Regions from separate parts of the Mesorhizobium sp. WSM4841 genome, predicted to be linked through region 1. Evidence: predicted binding sites of a transcription regulator. Region 1 holds the regulator's gene; each other region holds the start of a gene.
What was found. Region 1 encodes PhoB, which activates phosphate uptake and scavenging genes when phosphate is short. Its sites were predicted from a motif close to TGTCATNNANCTGTCAT; they were not measured.
Positions count from the first base shown of each region.

Region 2: the regulator PhoB is predicted to act here: its motif matches at 2,911-2,927, upstream of AC0L14_RS23405 (PhoX family protein).
Region 3: the regulator PhoB is predicted to act here: its motif matches at 5,752-5,768, upstream of AC0L14_RS14495 (BtaA family protein).

Region 1 covers NZ_JBVVQC010000009.1:88,506-99,174, forward strand. Annotated here, with positions in the region: gene AC0L14_RS13355 (ATP-binding cassette domain-containing protein) at 1-729, opposite strand, end outside; gene AC0L14_RS13360 (sugar ABC transporter permease) at 823-2,154, opposite strand; gene xylF (D-xylose ABC transporter substrate-binding protein) at 2,297-3,337, opposite strand; gene AC0L14_RS13370 (ROK family protein) at 3,605-4,852, shown strand; gene phoB (phosphate regulon transcriptional regulator PhoB) at 5,049-5,738, opposite strand; gene phoU (phosphate signaling complex protein PhoU) at 5,755-6,462, opposite strand; gene pstB (phosphate ABC transporter ATP-binding protein PstB) at 6,501-7,316, opposite strand; gene pstA (phosphate ABC transporter permease PstA) at 7,329-8,942, opposite strand; gene pstC (phosphate ABC transporter permease subunit PstC) at 8,935-10,323, opposite strand; gene AC0L14_RS13400 (PstS family phosphate ABC transporter substrate-binding protein) at 10,443-10,669, opposite strand, start outside.
Region 2 covers NZ_JBVVQC010000023.1:586-11,254, forward strand. Annotated here, with positions in the region: gene AC0L14_RS23395 (MarR family winged helix-turn-helix transcriptional regulator) at 1-55, shown strand, start outside; gene AC0L14_RS23400 (GNAT family N-acetyltransferase) at 52-732, shown strand; gene AC0L14_RS23405 (PhoX family protein) at 823-2,841, opposite strand; gene AC0L14_RS23410 (hypothetical protein) at 3,047-3,385, shown strand; gene AC0L14_RS23415 (phosphatase PAP2 family protein) at 3,503-4,204, shown strand; gene AC0L14_RS23420 (helix-turn-helix domain-containing protein) at 4,546-4,815, shown strand; gene AC0L14_RS23425 (CHAD domain-containing protein) at 4,999-5,946, opposite strand; gene AC0L14_RS23430 (CYTH domain-containing protein) at 5,943-6,416, opposite strand; gene AC0L14_RS23435 (CerR family C-terminal domain-containing protein) at 6,506-7,189, shown strand; gene AC0L14_RS23440 (HlyD family secretion protein) at 7,186-8,139, shown strand; gene AC0L14_RS23445 (ABC transporter ATP-binding protein) at 8,136-9,056, shown strand; gene AC0L14_RS23450 (ABC transporter permease) at 9,065-10,201, shown strand; gene AC0L14_RS23455 (NAD(P)/FAD-dependent oxidoreductase) at 10,315-10,669, opposite strand, start outside.
Region 3 covers NZ_JBVVQC010000010.1:58,606-69,274, forward strand. Annotated here, with positions in the region: gene AC0L14_RS14475 (serine hydrolase domain-containing protein) at 1-137, shown strand, start outside; partial or broken gene AC0L14_RS14480 (M14 family metallopeptidase) at 409-1,592, opposite strand; gene AC0L14_RS14485 (alpha/beta hydrolase) at 1,696-3,348, opposite strand; gene AC0L14_RS14490 (class I SAM-dependent methyltransferase) at 3,772-4,458, opposite strand; gene AC0L14_RS14495 (BtaA family protein) at 4,455-5,702, opposite strand; gene AC0L14_RS14500 (hypothetical protein) at 5,828-6,049, opposite strand; gene AC0L14_RS14505 (hydantoinase B/oxoprolinase family protein) at 6,452-10,327, opposite strand; gene AC0L14_RS14510 (hypothetical protein) at 10,507-10,669, shown strand, end outside.

The sequences.
Region 1 (10,669 bases):
CATGCCGAGCACCTCGTCCTGGGTCACGTCGCTGGTGCGCGCCGTGCCGACGACCCGACCATTCTTCATCACGCAGACGCGGTCGGCAAGCTCGAACACATCGTGGATGTCGTGGCTGATCAGGAAGATGCCGATGCCGTCGGCCTTGAGCTGCATGACCAGTTCGCCGACCTGCGCCGTTTCCTGCGGTCCCAATGCCGCCGTCGGCTCATCCATGATCAGGATTCGGGCGTTGAACAGGATGGCGCGCGCGATTGCCACCGACTGCCGCTGGCCGCCCGAAAGCTTGACCACCGGCTCCTTGAAGCGCTGGAAACGGGGATTGAGCCTGCCCATCACCTTGCGCGCCTCGGCCTCCATGGCGCCGTCGTCGAGCGTGCCCCAGCCGGTCATCAGCTCGCGGCCGAGGAAGAGATTGGCGGCGGCGTCGACATTGTCGGCGAGCGCCAGCGTCTGGTAGATCGTCTCGATGCCGTATTTCTTGGCGTCGCGCGGATTGGAGATCGAAGCCTCTTCGCCATTGACGAAGATCTGGCCCGAATCGCGCTTGTAGGCGCCGGACAGGATCTTGATCAGCGTCGACTTGCCGGCGCCGTTGTGGCCAAGCAGTGCCACGACCTCGCCCGGGAAAAGGTCGATCGACGCATCGTCGACAGCACGAATGCCGCCAAAGGCAATCGAAATGTTGCGCATATCGATCAGTGGCGTGGGCGCAGTTGTGTCAGCCATGATCGTTCCTCCCTATGGTTTTTGCTTGAGCACGGTCTCGTCGAAACCGGCGTCCAATTTTCGCTGACGCGGCGCTTCGGCTCGGGATCATGCTCAGACCCGCTTGCGGTAGACGGTGTCGAGCCAGACGGCGACGACCAGGACGGCGCCGACGACGACGCTCTGAAGCGGTGAATCGATGCCGAGCAACACCATGCCGGACTGCAGCGACTGCATCAGAAGTGCGCCCAGCATCGCGCCGAGCACCGTGCCGGAGCCGCCGGCCAGCGACGTACCGCCAATGACCGCAGCCGCGATGACCAGCAACTCGTCCAGCGTACCCAGCGCATTGGTCGACGCATTGAGACGGGCCGACGCAATCGCCGCGCTGATCGCGGCCAGCACGCCCATGATCATGAACACCTTCATGGTCACCCAGCGCGTGTTGATGCCGGCGAGTTCCGCCGCTTCCGGATTGCCGCCGATGGCAAAGACATAGCGGCCGAAACGGGTGCGCCTGGTGATGAAGGTCATGACGATGCCGACAGCGACCGCGATCAGCACCGGTATGGCGATGCCGTGGGCGATGAACAGGCCGCCTTCGGGAACGGTGATGCCGGTCCGCTGAGCGTACTGGCGAACGATGCCGATCGGCCAGGGGTAGGAATTGGCGATCCAGACGGCGCCAAGGATGGCGGCGCAGGCGACAACACCAAGCAAGCTCTCCGCCCAGACTGGCCGCAGCGGGAACTTGAACCGCTTGCGCTGTGACCGGCCGTTGAGCAGCATCAAGGCGACGGCCACACAGGCGAGAATGCCGACGATCCAGCTTGCGGTTGCCCCGATCGAGCCACGCGGCCCGCCACCCATGAGCTGGAATGTGGCGTCGAGCGGCGCGACGGTGCGCCCGCTCGTCATCAGCCACGCCATGCCGCGCCAGATCAGCAGGCCGCCCAGCGTCACGATGAAGGCCGGAACCTCGAGATAGGCGACGATGAAGCCCTGGAGCGCGCCGATCATGAGGCCGAGCGCTACGCCGGCAGCCAGTGCGATGATCCAGATCCAGGGATTTCCAAGCTGGAAGCCCATGACCTGGATGAGGAATTCGGCCTGCGCGACGCCCATCACCATGCCGATCACACCTTCGACGGAGCCGACCGAAAGATCGATGTTGCGCATCACGATGACCAGCACCATGCCGGTCGCCATGATCGCGACCGAGGAGGTCTGCACCGACAGGTTCCAGAGATTGCGCGGCGTAAGGAAGAGCCCGCCCGACAGGATGTGGATTCCAACCCAGATGACCAGCAGCGCGCCGACCATGCCGAGCATGCGTATATCGAGCTCGGTTGCCTTGAGGAAGCGGCCAACGGAGCTGAGCTCGGATTCACGCGCCCGATCGGCAGCTGTATCGGCGGCCGGCGTGTTGGAAGTCGTGTCGGTCATGATGTCCTCCCACCGGGTTGCCGTCTGCCGCGGATGCCGGAAGCAGCTTGGAAGTTAGCCGCGAGAAGCGGAAAAACAATTCTTTCTGAAAAAACGCCGCGGCGTGAAGCCGCGGCGTTTCAGGCTTCTTGCGAAGGCCGGATCAGTTGCAGACCGGGACGGTGCCCGCTGCCACGCCGGCGCAGACCTCTTCCTTCTTGATCCAGCCGGCGTCGATGACGACGTTGAGATTGTCCTTGGTGATGGCAATCGGCGTCAGGAACAGCGACTGGACGACATTGCCGCCCGGCGTGGCGAAGTCCTTGACGCCCGCAATGTCTGTCATCTGCTTGCCGTCGGCCAGCTGCGAGGCGATCTCGGCAGCGTTCTTGCCGAGCTCGCGCGCGTCTTTCCATACTGATACGGTCTGCGTGCCGAGCGCGATACGGTTCAGCGCGGCATGGTCGCCGTCCTGGCCCGACACCGGGACGGATCCGGCCAAGCCTTGCGCCGTCAGCGCCGCGACGACGCCACCAGCGGTGCCGTCATTGGCAGCAACCACGGCATCGACCTTGTTGTCGTTGGCGGTCAGGAACTGTTCCATGTTCTTCTGAGCGTTGGCGGGAAGCCAGCCGTCCGTATAGGCCTCGCCGACATTCTTGATCTTGCCGCTGTCGATCGCGTCCTTGAGCACTTCCATGGAGCCGGCGAACAGAAAATCGGCATTCGGATCGGCGCCCGAGCCCTTGATGAAGACGTAATTGCCTTCCGGCGCCACCTTGAACACTTCGCGGGCCTGCATGCGGCCGACTTCCTGGTTGTCGAAGGTCAGATAGAACACGTCCTTGTTCTCGATCAGCCGGTCATAGCCGACGACCGGAATGCCTTCGTCCAGCGCCTTCTGCACCGCCGGCCCGATGGCCGAGGCATCCTGCGCAAGGATGATCAGCGCGTTGGCGCCCTGCGAGATCAGGCTCTCGACATCGGTCAGCTGCTTGCCGGGATTGGACTGTGCATCGGCGGAAATATACTTGTCGCCGGCGGCCTCGATCGCCGACTTCATGGCGGCTTCGTCGGTCTTCCAACGCTCTTCCTGGAAATTCGACCACGAAACGCCAATGACCTTGTCCTTGGCCTGTGCGACCGACGCGAGCGTCAGCGACATGGCGACCCCCGCCAGAATGGCGGCTGCGAATCTCTTCATGATATCCTCCCTGCGCCGCGTACGGCGCGACCAACTGGCCCGAAGGCCGGCACAAAGGCCCCCTATTTTTTCGAGCCTCGAAAAAATACTGGTCCAACCGCGAAGCGCTGTCAACATCAATTCCGATGGATTTTGATGTCCCTGCCGACTTATTTCGAGACTCGGAATAAATAATGACAGGGCCTGCTGCTTCTGCCACTATTTGTCGGACATTACCGACGGCTTCCGATTCATGAGCGGCCGCGGCAATAGGGAGGAAGCAAAAGAATGTCGGTTGGAATCCGTCATGACGATTTGCGCCGGCGTAACCGGGCGATGGTGATTTCTGCGGTACGCCGGGCCGGCCAGCCGTCGCGGACCGAGATCGCCGCAACCACCGGCCTCAGTCATTCGACCATATCGGCGATCTCTTCAGACCTGATCCAGGAAGGCATCCTGACCGAGAGCAAGGCGAGCGAGACCGTTTCGATGAAACGCGGCCGACCGCAGGTCGGCCTCAGCCTCAATCCGGAAGCCGCTGCCGTATTGGCGGTCGTGTTGTCGCTGAATTTCCTGTCGGTCGCTGTCATCGATTATGCCGGACAGGTGGTCGCCGAGGAACAGCGCCGGCTGGACACGCTGACCATGTCGCGCGACGAGCTGATCGACGAATGTGTCGCCATCGTGCGGCGCCGGATCGAAGACCCCGACCTCGACGTCCAAAGCGTCGCCCGCATCGCGCTGGCGATCCAGGGCATCACCGATTCGCATGCGCGCGCCATGTTGTGGTCGCCGATCACGCCGCAGACGAACATCGCCTTCGCCGACATTCTGGAACGCGAGTTCGGCATCCCGGCCATCATGGAGAACGACTGCAACATGATGGCCGTGGCGCTGCGCTGGCGCGACCCGGATCGCTACCGCGACGATTTCATCGCCATCCTGCTCTCGCACGGCATCGGTATGGGGCTGGTGCTGAAGGGCGAACTGTTCACCGGCACCCATTCCTCGGGCGGCGAATTCGGCCACATGATTCATCGGCCGGGCGGCGCGCTTTGCCGCTGCGGGCGGCGCGGCTGCGTCGAGGCCTATGCCGGCAACTACGCCATCTGGCGCAACGCAAGGCAATTGAGCGAGAACGCAGAGCCGGTCGCCGATGTCAGCGACGCCGAGATGCGGGCACTGGCGGCCCGGGCGCGCCAGACGGACGGACCGGAGCGCGAAGCCTACCGCAAGGCCGGCGAAGCGCTCGGCTTCGGGCTTGGCAGCCTGTTCGCGCTGATCGATCCGGCGCCGGTCGCCATGGTCGGCGCCAGCGCTGCCGCCTTCGACCTGATCGAGCCGGCCCTGCGCGAGGCCATCGCCCAGACCGCCGGCGGCCAGCATTCGGGTTCGATTTCCTTCGACACCGAGACGAACGAGCTGCCGCTGATCCGCGAAGGCTGCGCCTTGCGAGCGCTGAGCTTCGTCGACCAGGAGATTTTCGCGCCGGGCGCGCAAGGGAAGTCCGGCACGATCAGGAAGGACGTGGCGTGAGTCCGAAGGCAAGGAACAAAGGCGGAATGCGACTTGGGGATGTGTTGAGATTCAGGTCAGGCCGCGCCGGAGTCGAAGACGGGCGCGAAGCGACCAGACTGGGCGAGTTCCGAGAACCGGAACGGAGCGTACTTTTGGGTACGTACCGGAAGCGCAGGAAATCGCCGGTCGCAGGCCGGCATCACCTGAATATCAGCTAGTCTTCCCTGATCGCATAGCCCGCACCGCGGATGGTGCGGATGACATCGGGCATGCGACCATTGTTGACCGCCTTGCGCAACCGGCCGACATGGACGTCCACCGTGCGCTCGTCGATGTAGATCGTCTCGCCCCAGACATTATCGAGCAACTGGCTGCGCGAGAAGACCCGACCTGGGTGCCGCATCATGAATTCGAGCAGCCGGAATTCGGTCGGCCCGAGCCGGATCTCGCTCTTCTTGCGATAGACCCTGTGCGATTCGCGATCGAGCATGATGTCGCCGACCTTCAGCACGCTGGACAGCACTTCGGGCTTGGCGCGGCGCAGCAGCGCCTTGATCCTGGCCATGAATTCCGGTGTCGAGAACGGCTTGACCAGGTAGTCGTCGGCCCCTGTCGAGAGGCCGCGCACCCGGTCGCTCTCCTCGCCGCGTGCGGTCAGCATGATGATCGGCAGCCGCTCGGTTTCGGGGCGCATCCGAAGGCGTCGGCAAAGCTCGATGCCGGAAACCGCCGGCACCATCCAGTCGAGCACCAGAAGATCGGGCACGTTTTCCTGCAGCCGGATTTCGGCCTCGTCGCCGCGCGTCACCACCTCGACCTGATAGCCTTCGGATTCCAGATTGTAGCGGAGGAGGACGCCCAGCGGCTCTTCGTCCTCCACCACCATAATGCGTGGCGCGATCATCGACCGGTCACCCCCGTCATGTCGCCGGCGCCGACATCGTCGTTTCGTCGAGCTTCGGGCGATCCGCCGGCAATTGCTGCCCGGTCACGACATAGTAGGCGTTTTCGGCGATGTTGGTGACGTGATCGCCGATACGCTCGAGATTCTTGGCGCAGAACAGAAGATGCGTGCAAGCGGTGATGTTGCGCGGATCCTCCATCATGTAGGTCAGGAGTTCGCGAAAAACCGCCGTGTATTTCACGTCGATCTTCTCGTCGGCGGCGCGCAGTTCTTTCAACGCGCCGGCGTTGCGCGACACATAGTGCTCGACCACGCCGCGGAGCTGCACAAGAACGAGATCCGCCATCGCGTCGATACCGTGCGAGAGATTACGCGGCGTGGCGCTCTGCCCGACTGCGCTGACCCGCTTGGCTATGTTCTTGGCCAGGTCGCCGATGCGCTCGAGATCGCCGGCCATGCGGATTGCGCCAACCACGGCGCGCAGATCTTGCGCCATCGGCTGCCGCTTGGCGATCAGCGTGATCGCACTATCGTCGAGTTCGCGCTGCCGCGCATCCATGATGGCGTCGTCCGAGACGACGCGCTGCGCCATCGCATTGTCTGATGCAAGCAATGCGCGGATCGAGGCTGCGACCATCGCGGCGGCGAGCTCGTCCATATCGCGGATCAGCCTGTCGATGTGCTCCAGTTCCTCGTCGAAGGATGCGACGGTGTGTTCACCCATGATACTGTCCTCGTGTTCGAAATTCGCCGCCGGACCGCTCAGCCGAATCGGCCGGTGATGTAGTCCTGGGTGCGCTTGTCGTCGGGGTTGGTGAACATCTTGTCGGTCGCGCCCTCCTCGACCAGATAGCCGAGATGGAACATCGCCGTGCGTTGCGACACGCGCGCTGCCTGCTGCATCGAATGGGTGACGATGACGATCGTGTAGTTCTGGCGCAGTTCGTCAATCAGTTCCTCGACGCGGGCGGTGGCGATCGGATCGAGCGCCGAACAGGGCTCGTCCATCAGGATCACTTCCGGCGATACGGCGATGGCGCGCGCGATGCACAGGCGCTGCTGCTGTCCGCCGGAGAGACCGGTGCCCGACTCGAGCAGGCGATCCTTGACCTCGTTGAACAGGCCGGCCTTCTTCAGGCTCGATTCAACGATGCCGTCCAACTCGGCCTTGCTCCTGGCCAGGCCGTGAATGCGCGGACCGTAGGCGACGTTTTCATAGATCGACTTCGGAAACGGGTTCGGCTTCTGGAACACCATGCCGACGCGAGCTCGCAGCTCGACGACATCGATTTTCGGGTCGTAGACATCCTCACCGTCGAGCGTGATCTTGCCGCTCACCCGCGCGATATCGATCGTGTCGTTCATTCGGTTCAGGCACCGCAAGAATGTTGACTTGCCACAGCCCGATGGGCCGATCAACGCCGTCACCTGGTTCTCGCGGACATCGATATCCACATCGAACAGAGCTCGCTTCTCGCCGTAATGAACAGAGACCTTTTCGCCCTTCATCTTGATCGAAGGGGCATTGGTTCCGCTGCTCAGTTTCTGTTCGACGCCGGCTTCCGTCATGATGTTCATATCCTCTACTCCTTACCAGCGCCGCTCGAAGCGCCTGCGCAGTATCACCGCGATGGCGTTCATGATGACCAAAAACAGCAGCAAAATCAAAATCGCCGCCGAAGTCTTCTGCTGGAATCCAGCTTCCGGGAAATCCGCCCACATGAATATCTGCACCGGCAGGATCGTCGCGGGATCGGTGAAGCCGCCGGGAATGTCGACGATGAAGGCGACCATGCCGATCATCAGCAACGGCGCGGTTTCGCCCAGCGCATGCGCCATTCCGAGGATGGTGCCGGTCATGATACCCGGCATCGCCAGCGGCAGGACGTGATGGAATACGGTCTGGACCTTGGACGCTCCGATGCCGAGCGCCGCCTCGCGGATCGACGGCGGCACGGCGCGCAACGAAGCGCGCGAGGCGATAATGATGATCGGCAGGGTCATCAGCGCCAGCACCATGCCGCCGACCACCGGGGCTGAGCGCGGCATGCCGAAGAAATTCAGGAATACGGCAAGTCCAAGCAGGCCGAAGACGATCGAAGGCACCGCCGCCAGATTGTTGATATTCACTTCGATGATCGTCGTCAGCCGGTTCTTGGGGGCAAATTCCTCAAGATAGATCGCCGCCGAAACGCCGATCGGGAAGGCGATGGCGAGCGTAACGATCATGGTCAGGAACGATCCGACGACCGCGCCCCAGACACCGGCCAGTTCCGGCTCGCGGCTTGCGCCGGTGAAGAAGAAGATCGAGTTGAACCGGCTTTCGATCAGGCCGGCGCTCTTCAGCGTGTCGAGCCAGACGATCATCTTGTCGGAAATCTTTCGCGATGCTTCCGGCGTGTCGATGACGCGCAGGAATGCTTGGCCGCTCGCGGCGGGCGCCGTGCTGTCTAGCGCCTCGATCACCGTGCCCTTTGCGACCGCCGTCCCGTTGGCCCCAGGCGACAGCGCGGTCAGCTTGACCGTACCGCCATTGAACGCGACCAGCAGCGACGACGCGCCGCTCGTCAGCGTGAGCATACCGTTTTCGCCCTCGGTCGCACCATTGCCACGCGCCAGCGTCAGCATGGCGTCGTCGCCGAAGGTCAGATCGATGTCGCCGCTGGTTTCCGAAGGGGTGACGCTTGTCGAAATCGCTTCGTCCGAACCGACGTCGGCAAGCAACCCCTTGAGATAAAGGTCGGCAAAATCGTCAAGTGGAACCGCATAGTCCACCGTTCCTCCGAGCATCCCCGGATCAGCCGCAATATCTTTGCGCAGGAAGACGCCTGTGCCGGTGGAAATCAGTCCGCGCAGCAGGCGCTTGTCCTGACGGCTCGTCACATCAGGAAATTTTGCCGTAAGCGCTTCCTGAGCGATGGCGTCGTAGTTGGCGGCGTCGAGTTTCGCCGGGTCGACCTTGGCCGCCGAAAGATCGATCGGCAGCGTCAGATAGTTCTGCCGCAGCGCCGGGATCGCCTGCGTGACGATCGTCGACAGGAGCAGCACAAGAAATAAGCCGGCCAACGCGACGGCTGCGGCGCCAAGCCATTTGAACCACGTTTCAGTGCGGTAACGACCCTTCAGCCGCGCCTTCGCGGCATCGTCGGTATGAACGCTGACCGGCCGCCGGCCGGCGCCGAATGACGCGATCGCATCAGTCATATTGCTCTCGGTATTTCTGGACGACGCGCAAAGCGACGATGTTGAGGGTAAGCGTGATGCAGAACAGCACCAGGCCGAGTGCGAAGGCTGCAAGCGTCTTGGCGCTGTCGAACTCCTGATCGCCTACAAGCAGCGTCACGATCTGCACCGTCACGGTGGTGACCGCTTCGAGCGGGTTGGCCGTGAGGTTTGCCGCCAGGCCCGCCGCCATAACCACAATCATTGTTTCACCAATTGCGCGGCTGACGGCGAGCAGCATCGCCGAAACGATGCCCGGAAGGGCAGCGGGAAGGACCACCTTGCGGATGGTTTCCGACTTGGTCGCGCCGAGGCCGGCGGAACCGTCTCGCAGGGATTGTGGAACGGCATTGATCACATCATCGGAAAGCGAGGAAACGAAGGGAATGATCATGATACCCATGACCACGCCTGCCGCGAGCGCGGATTCGGACGCGACGCTGAGGCCCAGGCTTTCGCCCATACCGCGGAAGTAGGGCGCAACCGTCAGCGCGGCGAAGAAGCCGTAGACGACGGTCGGAATGCCGGCGAGGATTTCCAGTACCGGCTTTGCCACCGCGCGGACGCTTTTGGAGGCGTAATCCGAAAGGTAGATCGCAGCCATCAGCCCGATAGGTGCGGCCACCAGCATAGCGATGAAGGTGATGAGCAACGTGCCGGCAAAGAGCGGCACCGCGCCAAAAATGTCCTGGTTGACCGCCCCGGCTTCCGTCCCCGCACCAGTGAAGGCGCTCTGCGGCGACCAGTGCGTGCCGAACAGGAACTTATAGAACGGCACCTGTTGGAAGAACCGCAGGGATTCGAAGATAAGCGACAGGACGATACCGATCGTCGTCAGGATTGCGACCACCGAACAGGCGATCAAGAATGCGCGAAGAACGCGCTCGACCACGTGGCGCGCCCGGTAGGCTTGGGCGATGCGCGAATAGGCCCAGTAAAATCCGGACGCGGAAAGCACGAACGCGACGGCCCAGATGATCCAGGTGCTGGTCGTATGGATCGATTTGTAGACGGCCGCGGCTGCCTCTTTCGTCGGATCGGCGAAGCCGACAAGCCCGCCAAAGGCCATCGCGCGAGCGTCGCGGATGAAAGCTTCGACCTGCGGAACGCCCATTCCCGACAACTCGGAGGAGAAGCGGTCGGCAATGATCGACGATTCAATTCCCGGCGTCACCAGCGACCACAACACGATCGCAAGCAGCGCGGGACCGGCAGCAAAAAGCGCCAGAAACATGCCATGTTGGCCAGGCAGCGAATGCAATCGCGCGACGTCGCCGTTGACACTGGCAATTGCGCGTGTCCGGCCGATCCAATAGGCCGCAGCGGCCAGACCTAACAGTAGAATAACGAGATAACCGACCATTCAGGACGTCCCCTCGACCGCCGGTCATTCACCGGCTCAAAGCACGGGACCTTGGTCCCGCGCTTTGGGCTTTTAGAGCATGAGGGGTCAGAGCGGATATGCGCCCTGACCCCGAAACATCAGGAGCCCATGCCTTTCAGGGCCTTGGCGTTTTCGGCCCACTTGGCGCGCTCGGCGTCCGGCAGCGGGATCAGGCCCTTGTCGGCCAGATAACCATCAGGACCCCATGCAGCCTCCGAGGTGTACTCGGCGATGAACTCCTGCATGCCGGGGATGACGCCGACATGCTCTTTCTTGGCATAGACATAGAGCGAGCGGGAAACGCCATAATCGCCGGATGCAATGT
Region 2 (10,669 bases), on a different contig from region 1:
CGCCGCGGCGCCTCTCGACCGTCGTGTAAGGAAGCCGGAAGGTGCCGCGCGATGAAATACCTGCTTGACCGTCCCGTGTGGAGCGCGCTTCGGACGCGACACCAAGCCTTCGCGCAAGGTGACGACCTCGCCATGCGGTATCGGCCCTCGATAGCTCCCTTCGCCGCCAGTGCCGCGGACGATGCGGAAAGCCTGCAGGCGCTCGGAAAACTTGTGTCCCCAGGCGAGAGTGCGATCCTGCTTCAGGTGGACGCCATTGCTCTGCCCGCGGAACTTTCGGCGACTTCGACCGCGCCCGGGGTTCAGATGATTGCCGAGCGGCCATTGCAGATGGTCTCCGACAAGCGCGTGCAACGTCTGACGCGAGACGATGCAGCTGAGATGCTCGCCTTGGCATTGGTCACCAAGCCTGGCCCATTCACGCTCGAAGCCTTGAGCCTCGGCGATTTTTGGGGTGTGAAGATCGAGGGCCGACTTGCGGCGATGGCCGGCGAACGCATGAAGCAACCCGGCTATACCGAACTTAGCGGGGTGTGCTCACATCCGGAATTTCGGGGCGGTGGCCTGGGCAAGCTGCTGTCGCTGTTCGTGGCAAACCAGATAGCGGCGCGCGGCGAAGTTCCCTATCTCCACGCCTATGCCAGCAACACCACGGCCATAGGATTATACGAGTCCATTGGCTTCAGGTTGAGAAGCATGATGAACGTGGCCGTGGTTCAGCGCGCCGAATGAGCCCATCAGGCGCATTCCCGCGCATCAGGAAAAGGAAGGATTTCGTATCGACGAAATCCTTCCTTGGCGCTGCTAGCACCTTGCGGCGATTCAGACCGCGATCTTGCCGCCGCCCTGCTTGGTGATGGCGACGACCGATGGCCGCACCGGCATGTCAGGCTTGAAGTCGGGCCAGCGGGTCGACAGGTCCTCATAGTAAGAGGGACGGCCAAAAGGCTCCCAGTCTTCGCCGCCATCGGCCGGATGCTGAACCGCGACGAAGGCGGTCTGGTCGTCGGGCGTGAATAGCGGACCGCACATTTCGGCGCCGATCGGCACGCGGAAGAACAGCTTCGAGGTCGCTCGCGCCTCGCCTTCGGTGTCGACCGCCCACAGGCCATCGGTGCGGCCGGTCGCCTTCGGGCCCTGTCCATCGGTCGAGACCCAGAGCCGGCCGGCCGAATCGATGGCGCAATTGTCCGGCATGCCGAACCAGCCATTGGCGGTGGTTGCGGTCGAGAAGGTGGCGCCGACTTCGGCCACCGAGGGATCGCCGCATTTCAGCAGCACTTCCCACTTGCCCTTGGCAGCAGTGAAATCGCCACCGTCCTCGACGATCTCGATGATGTGGCCGAAGGCGTTTTCGGCGCGCGGGTTGGCGGCATCGACCTGATCCGTCTTGCGCTTCGAATTGTTGGTCAGCATGACGTAGACTTTGCCGGTCGTCGGATTGGGCTGGATATCCTCGGGGCGATCCATCTTGGTGGCGCCGAGCAGGTCGGCAGCGCGGCGCGTCTCGATCAGCACGTCGGCCTGGCTGGCAAAGCCGTTCTCCGCCGTCAGCGGGCCCTGGCCGAAGACGATGGGCAGCCATTCGATCGACCGGTCCTCGGCGAATTTGGCGACGTAGAGCGAGCCGTCGTCGAGAAGATCCATGTTGGCGGCGCGGTCCTCGGCGTTGAACTTGCCGGCGGTGACGAATTTGTAGACATAGTCGAAGCGCTCGTCGTCGCCGAGATAAAAGACGACACGGCCATCCTTGGCGACGATTGATTCAGCGCCCTCATGCTTGAAGCGGCCCATCGCAGTGCGCTTCCTCGGCACCGAGGTCGGGTCGTTGACGTCGACCTCAACGATCCAGCCGAAGCGGTTGGGCTCGTTCGGCTCCTTGCCGATGTCGAAGCGGTCATAATGCGCCGCCCATTCATAGGCGCCTTCGGGAATGCCCAAGCGCTTGTAGTTGGCGGCTTCCGCGTGACCGGCCGGCAGTTCGCCCGAGAAATAGCCGTGGATGTTTTCCTCGGCCATGACGTAGGTGCCCCAGGGCGTGACACCGCCGGCACAATTGTTGGCGGTGCCGAAGACCTTCGTGCCGGTCGGATCGGCACTGGTCTTGACGCGGTCATGTCCGGCGACCGGGCCGGACAGTGCCATCTCGGTGTTGGAGGTGATGCGGCGATTGAGCTTGCCGTCGCGCACCACCTGCCATTTGCCCGACTCCTTGCGGATCTCGACGATGGTGCCGCCGTGTGCTGCCATCTCGACATCGACCTGTTCCTTGCTCAAGGGCGCTATTTCGAGCGCTTTTTTGCCGTCCTTCTCGCCGACTTTCACGATGCCCGGGAACATCAGATGCGAATTGGTGTATTCGTGGTTGACCACCAGCAGGCCATGCTCGGCCGAGCCGTCGATCGGGATATAGCCGACATAGTCGTTGTTGTAGCCAAACTGTCTTTCCTGGGCCTGCGCCGACTGTTTTGTCGGATCGAAGTCCGGCGAATCGGCGAACAGCGGATCGCCCCAACGCAGCAGCACGTCGGCGTCGTAGCCGGCGGCGACATGATGCTTGTCGTCGACGCCGGCCTCGACCTCGTTGAAGCTGAAGGCCGAGCCGCCGGCGGCGCGGGCATCGTCGGCGAGGATCAGCGCGAGCGGGCTGACGGTGACGGCGATGGCGGTTGCCGCGAGCGATCCCTGCAGGAAACCACGGCGCGAGAAACGCGCGGCGATGATCTCGCCCATCGTCTGGTTGTCAGTGGGATTGGCTCCTGGCCCATCGTTTTCCTCAAGCAGACTGGTGCGGAAATGGGCATTTGGGGAAAGATGTCCGGTCGAGCGATGTTCAGTCATGGGGGCTTGCCTCTGGCTTCTTTGGGATGGCTGGAGCGTGTTGCTTGACTGACCGCCTATCGCCAGCAGATCACAGTTTGATGACGTTGCCGGCCAATTCCAGCCCCGATTTCATGTCCATGATCAGCTCCGCTTGACCGCGACCCGAGCTTCGGAAACAACATCTGCGGCAGGCGCGGAAGATCGCATCGAGAGGGACAAAAAAGTGAGTTTCTGGGGACTGGGGCAGCTTGGCATTTCGACGGTGATCTTCCTGCTGGCGGCGACGGCGGCCAAGCAATGGGGAATGGCGCCGAGCCTCGGCAAGATCGTTTTGACCCTGGCGCTCTATTCGGCGGGCAATCTTATCATGCTGAGGCTGATCCGTGAATTCGGCATGTCGGTGTCGTTCAGCCTGTCGGCGGTGATCCAGCTGGTATCGGTGAACGTGGTGGCACTGGTGTTCTTCGGCGAGCGCGTCGATGCCTTGCAGGCGACCGGCATCGCGCTCGCCGTCGCAGCGGTGGCGCTGATCACGCTCGGGCCCTATCTGCAAAAACTGTAACCGCGCATGACCCCGAAAATCGGAATCGATTTCGCTGGGGATCATGCGCCAGTCAAAATGCTACAGCGTACTTTGCGCGTCTAAAAGGACGCTCGGCGCTGTAGGACGATCGGGCCGATGAAGAATACCGCAAGCAAGCTGCTCAACTGGATCGAATTCCCGGTGCTGCTGGCCGGACTGGTCATCGCCGGCGGACTGTGGGGATTCGAGGAGCTGATGGAGGTGGCGCGAGACACCACGCCGCACGCCTTCGACACGGAAATCCTGCTCGCCTTTCGTGAAGCGGGCCAGCCCGACAATCCGATCGGACCGCCATGGCTGGAAGGGGCGATGCGCGACATCACCAGCCTCGGCAGCGCCATCGTGCTCGGGCTGATCACGGCGGCGGTGATTGTCTATCTGCTGCTGATCCACAGGCCGGGACCAGCATTTCTCGTCTTCGTAGCGGTGGCGGGCGGACAGGTCCTGTCAAGCACGCTGAAACTCGGAATCGACCGGCCGCGCCCCGATCTGGTCTCGCATCTCGCCGACGTGGCGTCGCTTTCGTTTCCGAGCGGCCATGCGATGCTGTCGGCGGTGACATATTTGACGCTGGGCAGCATGGCGTCGCGCTTCCTGCCTGGGCGAACGACGAAGATTTACGTGCTGTCGCTGGCGGTGCTGACGGCACTGCTGGTCGGTATCAGCCGCGTCTATCTCGGCGTCCACTGGCCGTCCGACGTGCTGGCTGGCTGGTGCGCCGGCTTCGCCTGGGCGATGCTGTGCTGGCTGGCCGCATGGGCGTTACAGCGCTGGCGCGGGCAGACCGACGGCGCCTGAACCGGCTGGTCAGAACGACGCTGCGTCGGTCAGCGTGCGGTCAAATCAGCGTGTTGGCGAGCTCATGCCCGCAACCTGCCAGCTGGAAAACCGTCGACACTAAGAACGTCGACCACATCAAAAGCCCTGAAAACTCTCAACTGTTAATCCCTTTGAATTTCGATTGCTGAAAATTGAAGACCGCCGTGGCTATTTCCGCCAGACGACGCGAAACGCGCGAGCTCTGCAAGACCCAGGCGGTTTTGGTGTGTGCATGCGTGACATGTGCATCATGATGGTTGAACCATCATAATGATGGTATTACACATGGAAATGCAGACTCAGACGGAGGTTCTTAGCCGATGATCACTGCCGCGCAGATGCGCGCCGCAAGGGCGCTGGCCGGCATCGATCAGAAGATGCTCGCCGAGCGCGCCGGGGTTTCGCTTCCAACCATTCAGCGCATGGAAGCAAGCGACGGCGTGGTCAGGGGCGTGGTCGATACGCTGATGAAGGTCATCCAGGCTCTCGATGAGGCCGGCGTGGAACAGATCGGCGAGAACCAGGCCAGCGAGCGCGGCGGCAGGGGCGTGCGCCTCAAGCCGGTCGTGCCGCAGAAGCCGCCAGGCTGAGCCGATAAAAGTCGCGACGGCGACCGCCGACAGTCCTGCCGACGATCCCGCCGCCTCCTTGGTTTTTATGCGTGCCCCAAACCGCTGTGCGCGGGCGCAACTGAAAAAAGCCCCCCGGGAGAGGTCTAAACCTCCTCCTTATTTGTCAACGATCTCGGGACGGATACCAATGCAAGCACCGCGTCAGCCGGCGGCGCCGGGCGCGCTGGCATCTTCGCGCGGCGCAGCGGCCAGATCGTCACGCACTTTGCGCGCGAGTTTCCTTGTCGAGCGCCTGGGGCTGTCGCCGAACAGATCGGCTGCCGCGGCGAGACAGGTCTTTTTCAGGCTTTTCTCCGAGCGCTTCAACAGCTTGCTCAGAAGCCGCATTTCCTGAGGAGAGCCGAGCGGCCGGTCGTCGGCATCGAGAAGCGTACGCAGGACGAACACATCATGCAGTTCGCCCAGTCTTTCGCCGAGTTCGTCGACCGCCTTGCGCCGGGCCTTGATCGGCGTCGGCCACAGCCTTCCGAGCAGCGACAGATGCATGCCGTGGGTCTTGGCCGCCTTGCGCAGATCATGGAAATCATCGGCCTCACCGCGGGAGCCTGCCTTGTCCAGCGCCTTTCTGGCACGACGCAGAGTGATGCGGGCGCCTTCGGCAAGCACATCGGCGGCCTGTTCGGGCTGGTCGGGCAAGGCCAGCGTATCGATCCGGCTGATACCCTCCTCGCAAGCGGCAATCGCGGCAGCTATCGCTGCGCCGAGGCCGGCTCCACCATGCAATTGGTGCTGGCGCGCGACGAGCGTGTCGCGAACGGCATCGAGACCGCCGCCGGCGCTTTGCTCGGGAAAGCTTGCCGCCAGCCGATCGATGGTTTCAACCAGCGCGGTTGCCTCGCGCGGACCGGCAAGCAGGGCAGCCACCTGTCGGTAACACTGATTCTCGGTCCCGCAAAATGTTTCGTCTCCGGAACGGACCAGGCGCAGCAAGGCGCGCACGTTCTTCAGCCGCTTGCGGCATTTGTGCAGCGCCTGCTCCGGCCTGTCATGCGCCGCGTCCAGATGGACGAGCGCCTTGCCGATCTCCTCGGCGAGGATGCGCCTGACCTCGCCGGTTAACGGCAGGCGCGGATCGATGCGATAGCTCATGCGGCGATCTCCGGAACCCCCTCGATGGCGAGCGACGCGTTGTAGAACCTCTGCTCGCCGGTGACTTCGCGGCCGAGCCAATCTGGCAGCATTTCGTCCTGCACGTCCTCGGGCGTCTCAAGCTCGGCGACCACCAGACCGCTAAGCGTCCCGCCGAAGACATCGACTTCATAGAGATGGCCGCGATGCCTAACATGGTGGCGTGTCTTCTCGATGACACGTCCGATGGCGAAGGCCAGCATCTCTTCCGCCTCCGCCAGCGGGATCGGATACTCGAATTCGTCACGTTCGCGGGCCTTGCTGCCGAATTTGAGCGTCAGCTTTGCCAAGGCGCCGTCGCTGATGCGCACGCGGACCGAGCGGTCGGGTGCGGCGGCGAGATAGAACTGGCGAATGCGGATGTCCGCCTCGACCAGATCCCGCCACTGCGCGCCGGAGACCAGGAACTTGCGCTCGATTTCCTTGACCATGGCTTCGCACTAAAGCGCGTGCGGCTGGAGATGGCAAGATGGAGATAGGCGGGGTTGACTTTAATCATTCGATTGATTAAATACTTGATATGAGCAAGCCGACAAACGCCAAAATTCCGCGTCGCGAGGTATCGCCCGCCGACATGACGCGCGCAGCACTTGTCCAGGCAGCGCTGACGCTGTTCGGACGGCAGGGTTTCGACGGCACCTCGACGCGCGAGATCGCGGCTGAGGCCAAGGCCAATATCGGCTCGATCGCCTATCATTTCGGCGGCAAGGAAGGACTTCGCGCGGCAGCGGCCGACTATATCGTCGACACCATCCAGGCCATTGCCGGCCAGGCGATCGGCGATCTGCAGGCGCCAAACGACCCTGAAGCGGCGCGGGCACAACTCTTCACCGCATTGGAGCGGATGGTGGCCTTCATCGTGGCCAGGCCGGAGGCCGGTGAAATCGTGCAGTTCGTCCTGCGCGAACTTTCGCATCCTACGGCGGCACTCGACCGCATCTATGACGGCGTGTTCGAGCCGACGCATCGTAGGCTCTGCCTGATCTGGGAGCAGGCAACTGGCGAGCCGGCCGAAAGCGAGGCTACCCGACTCACCGTGTTCACGCTGATCGGCCAGGTCGTCTATTTTCGCATCGGCCGCGAAGCGGTGATGCGCCGCATGGGCTGGCGAGGGATCGGCGATGCCGAGGCCACCAAGATTGCGGCGGCGGTGACGGATAATCTTGGGGCGATATTGGCCGCCCGGAAGGATCGTAGGTCATGAGTTTCCTCTGCTCTTTGCCGCTCGCCGCCCTGCTTTTCAGTGCCTGCGCACCGGCGCCGCCGCTCGCCGTCGGCTATGTCGAAGGCGACTATGTGCTGCTCGCGCCGATCGAGGTGGCGCAGGTAGAGACGATTTCGGTAAGGCGCGGCGACAGCGTCGCGCCGGGTACGCCTGTGGTGACGCTGGAAAGCGCCGACGCAAAAATAGCCGTCGCACAGGCCGAGGCGGCTCTTGCCCAGGCCCAGGCGCAACTTGCCGACCTGCAGGTCGGCAAACGGCCGGAAGAGATTGAGGTGCTCAAGGCGCAGGTTGACATGGCCAAGGCGCAGGCCGCCGACGCCAAACGCAGATACACCCGCGCCAGTGATCTGTTCAAACGCGGCACCGGCACCCAGGCCGATTTTGACACCGCCTCGGCGACGCTGGAGACAGCCAACGCGCAGCTCGGCCAGGCGGAAGCCAATCTCGCTGTCGGCGGCCTGCCGGCACGGCCCGAGACGATCAAGGCCGCCGACAATAAGGTCAGGCAGGCGCAATCGGCGCTGGAGCAAGCGCGCTGGCGGCTGTCGAAGCGTGTGCTTGCGGCGCCGTCGCCGGGCCGTGTCAACGACGTGATCCGCAATCCGGGCGATACCGCCGGTCCGACCGCGCCTGTCATTTCGATGCTGCCGGACGGCGCCGTGAAGCTCAGCGTCTATGTTCCGGAAAACGCGTTCTCGTCGATAAAGGTCGGAACGCTGCTTAACGTCCATTGCGACGGCTGCGGGCCTGACGTGAAGGCGCGCGTCAGCTACGTGTCGCCGGACCCGGAATTCACGCCGCCGGTGATCTACTCGCTCGAGACCCGGCAGAAGCTGGTCTATCTGGTCGAGGCGCGGCCGGAGGGCGATGCCGGCGCGCTGCAACCGGGGCAGATCGTCGATGTCGATCTGGCGGATATCGGCAAATGAACGCCATCGATGTCCATGGCCTGGTCAAGCGTTTTGGTGACAAGACCGTCGTCGACCATGTGACGATGACGGTGGCCGAGGGCGAGATCGTCGGCTTCCTCGGCCCGAACGGCTCGGGCAAGACGACGACCATCCGCATCATGTGCGGCCTGCTGACGCCGGACGAGGGCGAAGGCACGGTGCTCGGCTTCGACATCCGCACCGACAGTCTGAGGATCAAGCGCGAAGTCGGCTACATGACGCAGAAATTCTCGTTCTATGAGGATCTGACCATAGCCGAGAATCTCGAATTCGTGGCGCGGCTTTATGGGTTGAAGCCGCTTAACGAGCATGTCGGCAGGACGCTGGAGGATCTTGGCCTCACCTCGCGCAAGGACCAGCTGGCCGGTACGCTGTCCGGTGGCTGGAAGCAGCGGCTGGCACTGGCCGCCTGCATCATGCATCAGCCGAAATTGCTGCTGCTCGACGAGCCGACGGCGGGGGTCGATCCGAAAGCCAGGCGTGAATTCTGGGACGAGATCCATCGCCTGGCCAGCGGCGGGCTGACCGTGCTGGTCTCCACCCACTACATGGACGAGGCCGAGCGCTGCCACCGCATCGGCTACATCTCGTACGGCAAGATGCTGGCCACCGGCACGGTCGACGAGGTGGTCAGGAATGCCGGGCTGACGACCTTTGTGGTGCAAGGCCCGCAGCTTGACCAGGTTGCTGCCGCACTCAGCGGCCGCCCCGGCGTCGACCAGGTGGCGCCGTTCGGCGCGACGCTGCATGTCGTCGGCTCCGACAAGAAAGCGCTTCAGGCAGCACTCGCCGACGTCGAGAAGGAGCACAGGGGCGTGACGGTGACGCCGGGCGAGACCAGCCTGGAGGATGTGTTCATCCAGTTCATGTCCGGTTCGAAGGACAATATGGGATGAGAAACCGGATAGACAGCGTCTTTTCCTTCGCCAGGCTCGGCGCGCTGCTGATCAAGGAGTTCATCCAGATGCGGCGCGACCGCATCACCTTCGCCATGATGCTGGGCGTGCCGCTGATGCAGCTGGTGCTGTTCGGCTATGCCATCAACAACGATCCGAAGAGCCTGCCGGCAGCCCTGGTGGCGATGAGCAGCGATCCTTACACGCGGGCCATGGTTTCGGCGCTGCAAACCACCGGCTATTACAGGTTCGACCGTGTCGTGCAAAGTGCCGCCGAGGCGGAATTCCTGATGGCGCGCGGCGATGTCGCCTTCGTTGTCACCATCCCCGCGGATTTTGCCCGGCGGGTCGAGCGCGGCGACCAGCCGCAGATCCTGATCGAGGCTGACGCGACAGACCCAGCCGTCGCCAGCGGCGCCATCTCGACGCTCGGCACTGTCGCCAACCAGGCGCTGCTCCGGGCACGCGGCATGCAGGAGACGGCCGCCGAAGCTGCCCGGGGCCAGCTCGAAGTGGTGGTGCACCGGCGCTACAATCCGGAAGGCATCTCGCAATACAACATCGTGCCCGGCCTGCTCGGCGTCATCCTGCAGATGACGATGGTAATGATGACCTCGATCGCGCTAACGCGCGAGACCGAGCGCGGCACGATGGAAAACCTTCTGGCGATGCCGTCCAGTCCACTCGAGATCATGCTGGGCAAGGTGCTGCCCTATCTGGTGGTCGGCGCGGTACAAGTGGTGGTGGTGCTCGCGGCGGCGAAACTGCTGTTTGCCATTCCGTTCACCGGGTCGATGCCGCTGCTGCTGACGGCGGTCCTGATCTTCGTGCTGGCGCTGGTGCTGCTCGGCTATACCATTTCGACGATGGCGCGCACGCAGATGCAGGCGCTGCAGCTCACCTTCTTCTTCTTCCTGCCGTCGATCATGCTGTCCGGTTTCATGTTCCCCTATCGCGGCATGCCAGGCTGGGCCCAGACTTTCGGCGAAATCCTGCCGTTGACGCATTTCCTGCGCATCATCCGCGCGGTGATGCTGAAGGGTGCCGAACTGCCGGCGGTCGCGACGGAAATCGGCTGGCTCGTCATGTTCGTAGCGCTGTTTGCCGGCGTCGCACTGGTGCGGTTCCGCCGAACGCTGGACTAGGATCAAAACTCAGTCAGGCCGGCTGCCGTCAATAGCCGACGCGTGGGACCATGCCGTTTGAAGTGGTCGGCGGAGCCGAGCACGCAACATGAGCGGACGTTGCCGGCCCCTGTCTAGCTTCGGCTGCGGTGGGCCTTTCCTTCATTCGCCAGATACTGGTGAACGAACGCGATCGCCATGCTGCCCTCTCCGACCGCTGACGCAACCCGCTTGACAGGACTCAAGCGTACGTCGCCGCAGGCAAAGACGCCGGGCGCACTGGTTTCGAGCAGATAGGGGTCGCGGTCGTGCGACCAGCCGCCGGCCTTCTTCACATCGTCCCCGGTTAGCACGTATCCGCGGGCATCGCGCACGACGTCGGCCGGCAACCACTCGGTCTCTGCGTTGGCGCCAATGAAAACGAAGAGCCCGCCGCAATCGTGCCGGCTCACCTCATTGCCGGCCTTGTCGAGAGTGTCGATCGCCGTC
Region 3 (10,669 bases), on a different contig from region 1:
TGGAAGGCCATGACGGGCAGACGGTCGCCATCATTCCCTCCGAGAAGCTGGTGGTGGTGCGGCTCGGCCTGACACCGGCCAAGCTCGGCTACCGGCCGCAGACGATGGTGGCGGCGCTGGCGAAGGCGCTGCATTAGGGTCAAAACCCAATCACCTGAACGACCGAGTTCGGACCCTTCTCGGACATTTGACGCCGAGAGCCGGACGACGCAAGTTGGGTGGGAATCGGACGCTCCATCGCTAGTCGTTTTTGGAGTACGGATCCAACGAGCACGGTCAGGCTCAATCTGTCGGCGCCGCCTCCAGTCCGGCGATATCGAATTTCACCATAGAGCACCACTTCGGCGACGCGTTTGGATTGCCGCGATCGCGCGTCAGTTCACCTAAGCCGCCTCGGCAGGGTGTGAACTACTCGGGATAAGTCTCGACGCCCTCCGGCGCCGCCCTGTGGAAAAGGACAAATACCAAGGTATTGCCGGCCTCGGCCGTCGTATCGCTGCGCAGCCCCGCCACCTCTCCAGCCACGCTGCTGGTGTACTCCGCAACCACCTCGCCGAAGCTGTATGCTGAATGGCCACTTTCTGTCCGGGTCCGACCTTGTCGTTCAGCTTGACCAGATGCTCGACGAACCCGGCCTGGGTTGCAAGGATCGGGAACGCACTGTTGCCGACAAAAAACATTCACATCCTTGCCTGTGCGTCCCATTGGCCCGGCAAGGATGCCATGATGCTTGAGGACGTTCATCGTGCCTTCAACGAATAGGGGAATCATCTCAAGGTCGAGGATACGCGCAGCACCAACCTCCGGACAAAAGGATGGGATACCCGCGGCGACAAACGCGTTATGAAGGACGCTTGGATACACAGGATTGTCGAAGATCTGGCCCACTGGATAAAGTTCCAGCATCGCCTTGATCTCGGGCACATCCATGTCGCCAATATTGAATGCGGAGGCATCGAATCCGGTCGTCCCGGTATGGAAGTCGATTGCGACGTCAGCGTTCGGCCGAAGGAGCCGGTTGAACAGGAGACCGGCGTGGCGGCTGGCCGCACTGGCACCGTTCTCGTTGCCGGGCCATTCCCTATTCATGTCGATCAGGTCAATGCCCCTGCCAGAATTGGGCCATCTGCGCTGCATGGTTTCCATGGCTGGACGGGACACGTCCGTGACCGCCATCACTGTGCCCGACATCTCCGCCGGATCAAGTCGGTTCATCACGGTCTGGACCGTATGCACAGAACTCATCTCGTCACCATGCACACCACTGACCAGGACAGCGCGCTTGCCCGGCTTTGTCCCCCTAGCGACCGTCACAGACACATACCAGTGCTGTCCGGTGGGCATCTGCACGCCCTGAAAATACAAAAAATGCTTCTTGCCGGGCTCCAGGTCCTTGACGTCGAGCACGCTGACGACTTTTTTCCCCTGGATCACATCGCCGGTATAGATCGTTGCTGATGGCGCACCCGGTGTCGGGCCTGGGCGTTCGCAGAACCAGCATTGGCCGCGAAGACGGCCGCCGCGCCTACCGAGGCAATGGATGCTACAATTAGATCCCGGCGATCGAGGCCCTTTTTAGGTTTGCCCGACATGATGAGGATCTCCTTATGTCGTGTGGAAAGCCAAAGTCGAATGCCAAATGTGTAGACTTTCGTAAACAAACCGCTCGCATAACGCACTCGTCGCAGGCAGCGATCACATCCTGCCGCGAGCGGCAAGATACTGCTTCAATCGCGCGATCTGGTCGGCAGACCAGCCCTGCGGATCAGTCACCGCGAGCCACGCGTCGACGTAGTGTTCGGGCGCAAAGACATGACCATAGCCCATCGGCGTATTGGTCGCGACGGCCATGTCAAGGGCCAACTGTAGCATCGATACCACCGGATACCACCGCAGTTCCGGCGAGACGTCCGGGCCGCGTGGAGCGTCCATCCACTCGGGACGACGATAGAAGTCGCGATAATCGAAAAACGTAATCGCATCGCTGGCATATTGGAGGTAGACAATGCGCATGGGACCCCAAGGCGCGTCCGCCGGACCGGTCTCGCCATTCTGGTTCATGAAGCGGACGAACGAACCGTTCCGGAACCGCGGCAACCAAGCGGGCGTACCGGCATTGCGATGCTCCGTTATGCTGCGCCAAATTCTGCTCTCAAAGGGCGGACCGCTCCACAGCGCCCCGTGGACAGGGTCACCAAGGATCTCGAAAAGCTCCACCGATCTCTCGGAGTTCATCGCTCCGAGGCTCAGGCCATGCAGATAGAGTTTGGGTCGCCTGTTGTGGGGAAGCGTCGTCCAGTATTCATAGACTGCGGCAAACAAAGCCCTTGCTGCTTCCGAGCCGTATTCCGGCTCGACCAGCAACGATAGCGGGCTCGACAGATAGGAGTACTGCTGGGCAACACTCGCCACGTCGCCATTGTGGAGGTATTCAACCGTATCCATCGAGGCGGGATCGATCCAGCCACTTCCGGTAGGCGTGATGACGACCAGTACGGAGCGTTCGAAGGCCCCGACGCGCTTTGATTCCTCAAGGGCAAGTTGCGCCCTCTCTTCGGCAGTGTCGGCCGCCCGAAGCCCCACATAGACCCGGATGGGTTCGCGCGCATCCTTTTGCGTGAACGTGCTTATCTCGCTAGCGGTAGGTCCCGTCGCGATGAACTCTCGTCCTGCCCGTCCAAGTTCTTTCCAGCTGACGAGGGAAGCGGCACTGCCGGTCTTGAGCGGAGGTGTCGGCTGCGCTCGATCCGGTTCGACGAGGGCATCAAACGTTGCGAAGGACGAATCGGCGACGTAGAGCGCGTAGCGGACGAGCACGCCATTTGCGACCGCCCAGAACAACAGTATCGCGACAGTGAAACCGATCACATTCGAAACCCTGCGGGGGACGAAGCGGCCCGACCTTTCTGAAATCAAACGGGAGATGCGTTTGAAGAGCCGGGCCAGCGCGATGAGCATCAGGAACGTGACGATCGCGATGACGCAGACTTCAAGCGGATGCGCGCTCGTCACGGGTTCGAGGTGCATCAGTTGACGGATTGAATTTTGCCATTCCGCTGCCCACCATAAAAACAAGATGGCGATTGCTGCGCAAATGGCCGCGACGGCGATCTTGAGAGCAAGCAGGAACCGCTCACGCGGTTCCGGAAGCTCCATATAGGCCCACAGCCAGCGCCACGCGACTCCGATGCCGTATCCGGCGGCGAAACATGCCCCGGAGAGCACGCCCTGGGTCAGATAGGTTCGAGGAACAAGGGTCGGCGTAAGAGAAGCTGCGAAGAACAGCGTGCCCACGACGAGGCCGCCGGCAGAAAGCGAGCGCCAGAACTTTGTCACCCAGTTACGCATTTGGCCGCTTCGCTTCTCCTGGGATAGCGGTCTCGCGATGAATACGACTAGCCCATCATGGCTTGCTCTCGCGTTTTGTAGAAGGAGGGCAGGATAAATTTCCAGCTGCTCCGTGTGGCAAGTCGCAATATCTGGTTGAGTTGCATTGCGATCGCCAAAAATCCCCGTCGCTGTTGGAGAGCCGATGTTTGCAAATGGCGCGACCGCACCGGGAAGCCCGGACGAGTCAAGAGGATACTCGGCTGAGCGTTGGCCTTTCGCGCCGGAAGACACAAGCGGCGTTCGCCAAGTCTAGTCTAATCCGATTCAGAGTTCGTTCTCGTGAAGAGCGTGGCGAGGTGGATGGCAATATCCGCTCCTGACGCGCGAAGTTGCCCGTCTTCGACTCCGGCTCGGCTTGACCTGAATTTCAACACACCCTGACTAGCTGCGCTGCCCGACCACGGCGAGCCATGCATAGCCGCGATAAAGTGTTCTGAATCGGAGGCTTGCGCCGACTGTTGCAGATTCCGATTCCAGGACATCGCGCAACGCTTCACGCGGCTCGACATGGAATTTTCTCAGCCAGCCGCGCAGCAGCGTGCGGAACCAGCGGGGCAGGGCTTCCTGCTGGCCGAAATCGACGACGTGCAGCGAGCCGCCAGGCGACAAGGCTGCAAGTGCCGCGGAAACCGTCTTCTCCCAACCGGGGATCATCGACAGCGAATACGAGACAAAAATGCAGTCGAAACTTTCAACAGAAAATAGCGCTTCTGCGTCGAAATCAGTGGCGTCGCCGCGTGCCAGCGTGACACGGCCGGACAGGCCTTCGCAGACCATGGCGGCGCTGGCCGTCTCCAGCATTTCGGCCGAAATATCGAGGCCGAAGAAACGGGCGCCTGGATAGCGGCGGGCGGCAAGGACGATGTTGCGGCCGGTGCCGCAGCCGAGTTCGAGCACCGTGCCGCCGGCCGGCACGTCGAGCCCTGATATCAGCCGGTCGCGGCCGAGCAGATAGTACTTGCGGGTCAGGTCGTAGAAATGGCGCTGCCAGCGATAGACGCCGTCCATCAGTTCGGCATGGCTGGCCGGCGGTTCGGCGTGCCTTGCCGGCAGTTCGGTCGTGCTCATGCGGACTGCTTCACATAAAGATGGAAGCCGCCATAGATGGCCGAACGGTCGCGGGCCGAGAATTCGCGCGACGCCTCGTCTGCATAGCTCCACTGGTCGAGCAGCGAATTCGAGACCCGGCCGGGTAGCAGGCTGGGTTCGGCCGCGGTACGGAAGATGACGCGGGCGTGGGTGGACGCGGTGCGGGTGATCTCGGCCCACAGCGCATTGAGCTGGTCGTCGGTCATCCAGTCCTGGGCGTCGAGCAGGACGAAGCGGTCGACCGAACCGGCATCCTTGCCGGCGAGGAATTCGATCAGATTGGTATGGTGGACGGCAACGCGGTCGACATTGTTGCGGATCGTATTGTAGTTGCGCTTTTCAAGATAGGCGGGCAGCGCAGCCTCGCCGGGATTGGGATAGCGGCGGGCAAAAGCCTGCCAGGCGAAATAGTTATTCTGTAGCGGAAAATCGCAGGCGAGCTTTTCCAGCCGGGCCTTCAGCACGCTGGCCATGGTGCCGTCGCCCGAGGTGATCAGCGAATCGTACTGGGCCGGCGGAATGCCGAGGCCGAACAGCGAGGCTTTTCGCGATGTTGCCCATTTCAGCAGCGGCTTTTCGAAGACCGGCGCCAGCTCCTCGTCGAAGAAGCGGCGCTGGTCGGCGAGGCTTTTGGCTTGCATGATGGCGGCCGGATCGACGCCGAAGAATTTGGCGGTGCGATGGCCCATGGCAATGAACAGGCCGAGCAGGCCGGTCTGGTAGAAATTGTGGTCGAAGACGGCGATGCGCCGGCGCCGGCGCCAGTTGCGATGTTCCCAGTAATGGCGGCTGACCGGGTCGAGATGCGGCGCGATGAAACGGTCGTAGGCTTGCGAATTGTGACGGGTCTCGGCAGCGCCGAAGAAACGGAACAGGTCGCCCTGCGACGGCAGATGGCGCACCGCTTCGAGCTTCATGCGGTTCAGCGCGATATGGGCGGCGTTGAGATCGACGGCGTCGATCCGTTCGGGTGACCGGGTGAGATAGGCAAGGATGTTACAGCCGCCCGAGGCGATGGTGACGACGCGGTGGCCCTGGCCAAGCTGCATCGCCTCCATGTCGACGTCGGGGTCTTCCCAGATTTGCGGATAGACGAGGCCGGAAAACAGCAAGGCGAAGAGCCGCTCGGAGAGGCCGGCCTTAGACAGCGGGCGGTTCTGGTAGACGGCCTTGCCAACTTGCTTGCCGCGGCGAAAAACCAGTTCTCCGGAAAGATCCGTCATGACAAGGCGATTCCCCGTTTGCTCTGCCGCAAGCGGGTAGCGCTCAGCGATGACAGATGGATGACAGCAGCCGGCTTGCTGTAGCTCGCAATATCATTTGGCACCTCCAGCCATGCGTCCGCAGCTTACACCGAAGACTGCTGGAGCCACGCAACCCTCAAGTGAGTGATCCAGACCGGACCAAAAATGTAGATGGCGAACATGCGAGGCAAAGTCTTCCCCAGAAGGACGTTGGTCGAATCAGTCGTATGGTATGCTGCCCAGGCGCCACGACCGGTCGCCTGATCGTTAAAGCCACCTGAAAAAAGACCTACGATCATGAATGCCATCACCAGCGTGGTGATCACGGGTCCTGTCTTCATGGTGATCTGAGCTTTCGAGAGTGAAGTTATATAAAAAAGATACTAAACGTGGCAAAAAATACAGACAGCATAGATCGTGTTGAGAAAAGATTGCACTGATCATTGAGGGTGCCGTGCCATTGGCTGATCTGGTTGTATGTCGCCTGATTTCCCGGCCATAGCCAGCGGAGGGCCGGAGTATCGCGAAATGGACATGTGTAGGCCGTAGGCAGGTGCGGTATGACAAGCCAAGTCATCGCTGATGCAGCAACCAAAAGACAGAAAGCAGCGAGTGTCGCTCGGCCGCGCCAGCGCATTTTCTGAGCGTCTTCTTCGGAATTCGACATGGCTTGCCCCCAACTATGACCCTGATGGTGCATACGCGGCCTGTCAATCTTTCGGTTGACCCTACAGTTTACCAAACCCACCCGGCGTCGGCGTCGTCACGATGACGGCTTCACCGGCCTCGAGCAGCGTCTGGTCGCAAGCCTTGAGGACTTCGATGCGGCCATCCTTGCGGCGGACCTTGGTCGAGCCGACCTCGCCATCGCCGCCGCCGTCCAGGCCTTGCGGCGGGCGGTTGCGATGTGAGGACAGGATCGCGCATTCCATCTTTTCGAGGAAACGGATGGTGCGCTCGGTGCCGTCGCCGGCACTCCATTTGCCTTTGCCGCCGGAGCCCTCGCGGATGTGGAAATCCTCGAGCAGGACGGGGAACCGCAGTTCCAGCACTTCCGGGTCGGTCAGGCGCGAATTGGTCATGTGGGTGTGGACGCCGGAGGTGCCGGCAAAGCCGCGACCGTTGTTCATCCGGCCTGCCGGCGAGCCGGAGCAGATCGTCTCGTAATACTGGTACTTTTTGTTGCCGAAGGTGAGGTTGTTCATCGTGCCTTGCGCATTGGCCATCGCGCCCATGGCGCCGAACAGCGCATTGGTGACATGCTGCGAGGTTTCGACATTGCCGGCGACGACCGCGGCCGGGTAGGTCGGCTTCAGCATGCAACCCTCGGGAATGATGATGTTGATTGGTCTCAGACAGCCGGCATTCATCGGGATCATGTCCTCGACCATGACGCGGAAGGCATAGAGCACGGCTGCGCGGGCGACCGGCTCGGGGGCGTTAAAATTGTTCTTCATGACCGGCGAGGTGCCGCTGAAGTCGACGGTCGCCTCACGCTTTTTCCGGTCGACCGAGATCTTCACCTTGATGACTTGGCCGGTGTCGGTCGGATACTCGTATACGGAACTGTCGGGCAGCCGCTCCAGTACACGGCGCACGCTTTCGGCGGCATTGTCCTGGACGTGAGCCATGTAGGCCTCGACGACATCAAGGCCGAAATGCGCGACCATCTTGCGCAGTTCGGCAACGCCCTTTTCGTTGGCGGCAATCTGCGCCTTGAGGTCGGCAATGTTCTGGTGCGGATTGCGCGCGGGATAAGGGTGGTCGGTGAGCAGCGTCTCCAGTTCCTTCTCGCGGAACCGGCCGCGATCGACAATGCGGAAATTGTCGAACAGCACGCCTTCCTCGTCGACCGTGGTGGCGAGCGGCGTCATTGAACCGGGCGCGGTGCCGCCGATGTCGGCATGATGACCGCGTGAGGCAACGTAGAAGAGGATCTCCTCCCCCCTTGAGGGGGAGGTGCCGCCGAAGGCGGCGGTGGGGGTCGCTGCGGCAGCGCTCGACGCCCTTGCGGTGCCGTCTGCGGTGACCCCACCCGGCCGCTTCGCGGCCACCCTCCCCTCGAGGGGGAGGGAAAAGACCGGCGTCACCACCGTGATATCAGGCAGATGCGTGCCGCCATTGTAGGGCGCGTTGAGGGCAAAGACGTCGCCGGGGCGGATGTCGCCGGAGTTCAGCCGGATGATGGTTTCCACTGAACGGTCCATGGAGCCGAGATGCACCGGCATGTGCGGCGCGTTGGCGACCAGCGCGCCATGGCGGTCGAAGACGGCGCAGGAGAAATCCAGCCGTTCCTTGATGTTGACGGAATAGGCAGTGTTCTGCAGCGTCACGCCCATCTGTTCGGCGATCGACATGAACAGGTTGTTGAACACCTCCAGCATGACCGGATCGGCCTCGGTGCCGAGCGCCGCCTGCCGGCGCTTTTTCTCGATGCGGAGCAAGAGCACGTGGTTCTTGGCGGTGATCCCGGCCTGCCAGCCCGGCTCGACGACGATGGTCTGGTTCGGTTCGATGACCAGGGCAGGGCCGACAACCTTGTGCCCCGGTTTGAGTACCTCGCGGCGGAAGATGCCGGCGTCTCGCCAGGTGCCGTCGGCGAAGATTTTCCGACTCTGCGAAGGGCTTGCGGCGATGTCCTCAACGGCTGAATCACTTTCGTCGCGGCCAGTGCCGCCGGTATCGATGCCTTCGACGCCGACCGATTCCACGATCATCGGCTTGTCGTCATAGACGAAGCCGAACTGCGCCTTGTGGGCCATTTCGAAATCGCCCTTGGCGCGTGCGGTCGAGCCGTGCTCGAAATTCACCGGCAGCGCGGTGTCGGTGCCGTCATAGCGGATCTGCAGCACCGGTTTGGAGGCGACGGCGTCCTCGGCAATGCCTTGCGCGGCAAGCTCGTCGATGACGGCTTTGCGCAACGTTGCGATGAGCTCGTCGATTGCCGGCCTGGACACTTCCGCCAGCGGTTTCAGCAGCGCCTGCTGGCGCGACGAAAAAATCGAGGACAATCCAATGCCATAGGCCGACAGCAGGCCGGAGAAGGGATGGATCAGCACCGCCTCCATGCCGAGTGCGTCGGCAACGAGGCAGGCGTGCTGGCCGCCGGCGCCGCCAAAACAATTCAAGAGATATTCGGTGACGTCGTAGCCGCGCTGCACGGAAATCTTCTTGATCGCGTTGGCCATGTTTTCGACGGCGATGGTGACGAACCCTTCGGCCACCGCCTCCGGTGAGCGGCCGTCGCCGATTTCGGCGGCGAGTGCTGCGAATTTCTCGCGCACGGTTTGCACGTCGAGCGGTTCATTCTGGCGGGGTCCAAAAATGGCCGGGAAGAAGTCGGGCTGCAGCTTGCCCAGCATAACATTGGCGTCGGTGACGGCCAGCGGGCCGCCGCGCCGGTAGGCGGCCGGGCCGGGATTGGCGCCGGCCGAATCCGGCCCGGCGCGGAAACGGCCGGCCTCGTAATGCAGGATCGAGCCGCCGCCGGCGGCGACGGTGTGGATGCGCATCATCGGCGCACGGATGCGCACGCCGGCAACCTCGGTGTCGAAGGCGCGCTCATAGTCGCCGTCATAATGGGCAACGTCAGTCGAGGTGCCGCCCATGTCGAAGCCGATGACCTTGTCGAAACCGGCGAGTTTTGCTGTCTCGACCATGCCGACGACGCCGCCGGCCGGGCCGGACAACAACGCGTCCTTGCCCTGGAACATGTCGGCGGCGGTGAGGCCGCCCGACGACATCATGAACATGAGCCGGGGGGATTCCCTCCCCCTTGCGGGGAGGGTGCCGGCGAAGCCGCCGGGTGGGGTCGTTGCGGCAGTGCTCGACGTTCCTTGACGCCTCGCGCTGCCTTGGGCGACCCCCTCTGGCCGCTGCGCGGCCATCTCCCCCTCGAGGGGGGAGAGAACGCCCAGTTCACCCGCCACTTTTTGCACATACCTTGCCAGAATCGGTGACAAATAGGCGTCGACCACGGTGGTGTCGCCGCGGCCGACCAGCTTGACGAGCGGTGAGACCTCGTGGCTGACCGAGACTTGGCGAAACCCTAGTTTTCTGCAGACCTTTGCAACCGCCTTTTCGTGATCGGGATATTTCCAGGCATGGATGAAGACGATCGCCACGGCGTCGATGCCGTCCGCCCTGGCTTGTTCGATCGCCGGCCGGCAGGCGGCAATGTCGAGCAGCCGTTCGACATTCCCGTCGGCGCGCACGCGTTCGTCGACTTCGATGACGCGTTCGTAGAGCTGCTCGGGAAGAATGATCTCCTTGGCGAAGATGTCGGGTCGTGCCTGGTAGGCGATCCTCAGCGCGTCGCGAAATCCCCTGGTGATGAGCAGCAGAACACGGTCGCCCTTGCGCTCCAGAAGCGCGTTGGTGGCAACGGTGGTGCCCATCTTGATGTCGCCGATCAGGCCGGACGGGATCGGAGCGCCGGATTTCAGGTCCAGCAGCTCGCGAATGCCGTGGATAGCGGCGTCGGCATAGGCTTCAGGATTCTCGGACAGCAGCTTGCGCGGGTGCAGCCCGCCTTCCGGGTCACGGCCGATGACATCGGTGAAGGTGCCGCCGCGGTCGATCCAGAAATCCCATTTGGCAGTCACGGCAGCTCTCCCAGGCATTTTATTGATTCAATGTGTTAATTCGCAGTAGCCTCACCGGCAACGGCAAAAGCAGATGATGTTACACGCGGAAATGCAACGTTATGAAACTCATAGGGCACTTGGTGCATTCTGCCCTCGATCGTCACCGGTAGCGGGGGCGTGATTAGAGGAGAGATGTCATGAAGAAACTCATTCTTGCGTCGGTTTCGGCGCTTGCCCTGCTTGGCGTTGCGGCTTGCAGCGACAGCGGCACGGGCGGGGATGCCACCACCACGCAGAGCACCAATCCGCCGGCGGCTGAACAGCCGATGCAGCCGGCTCCTGATGCCACGAAGCCGGCCG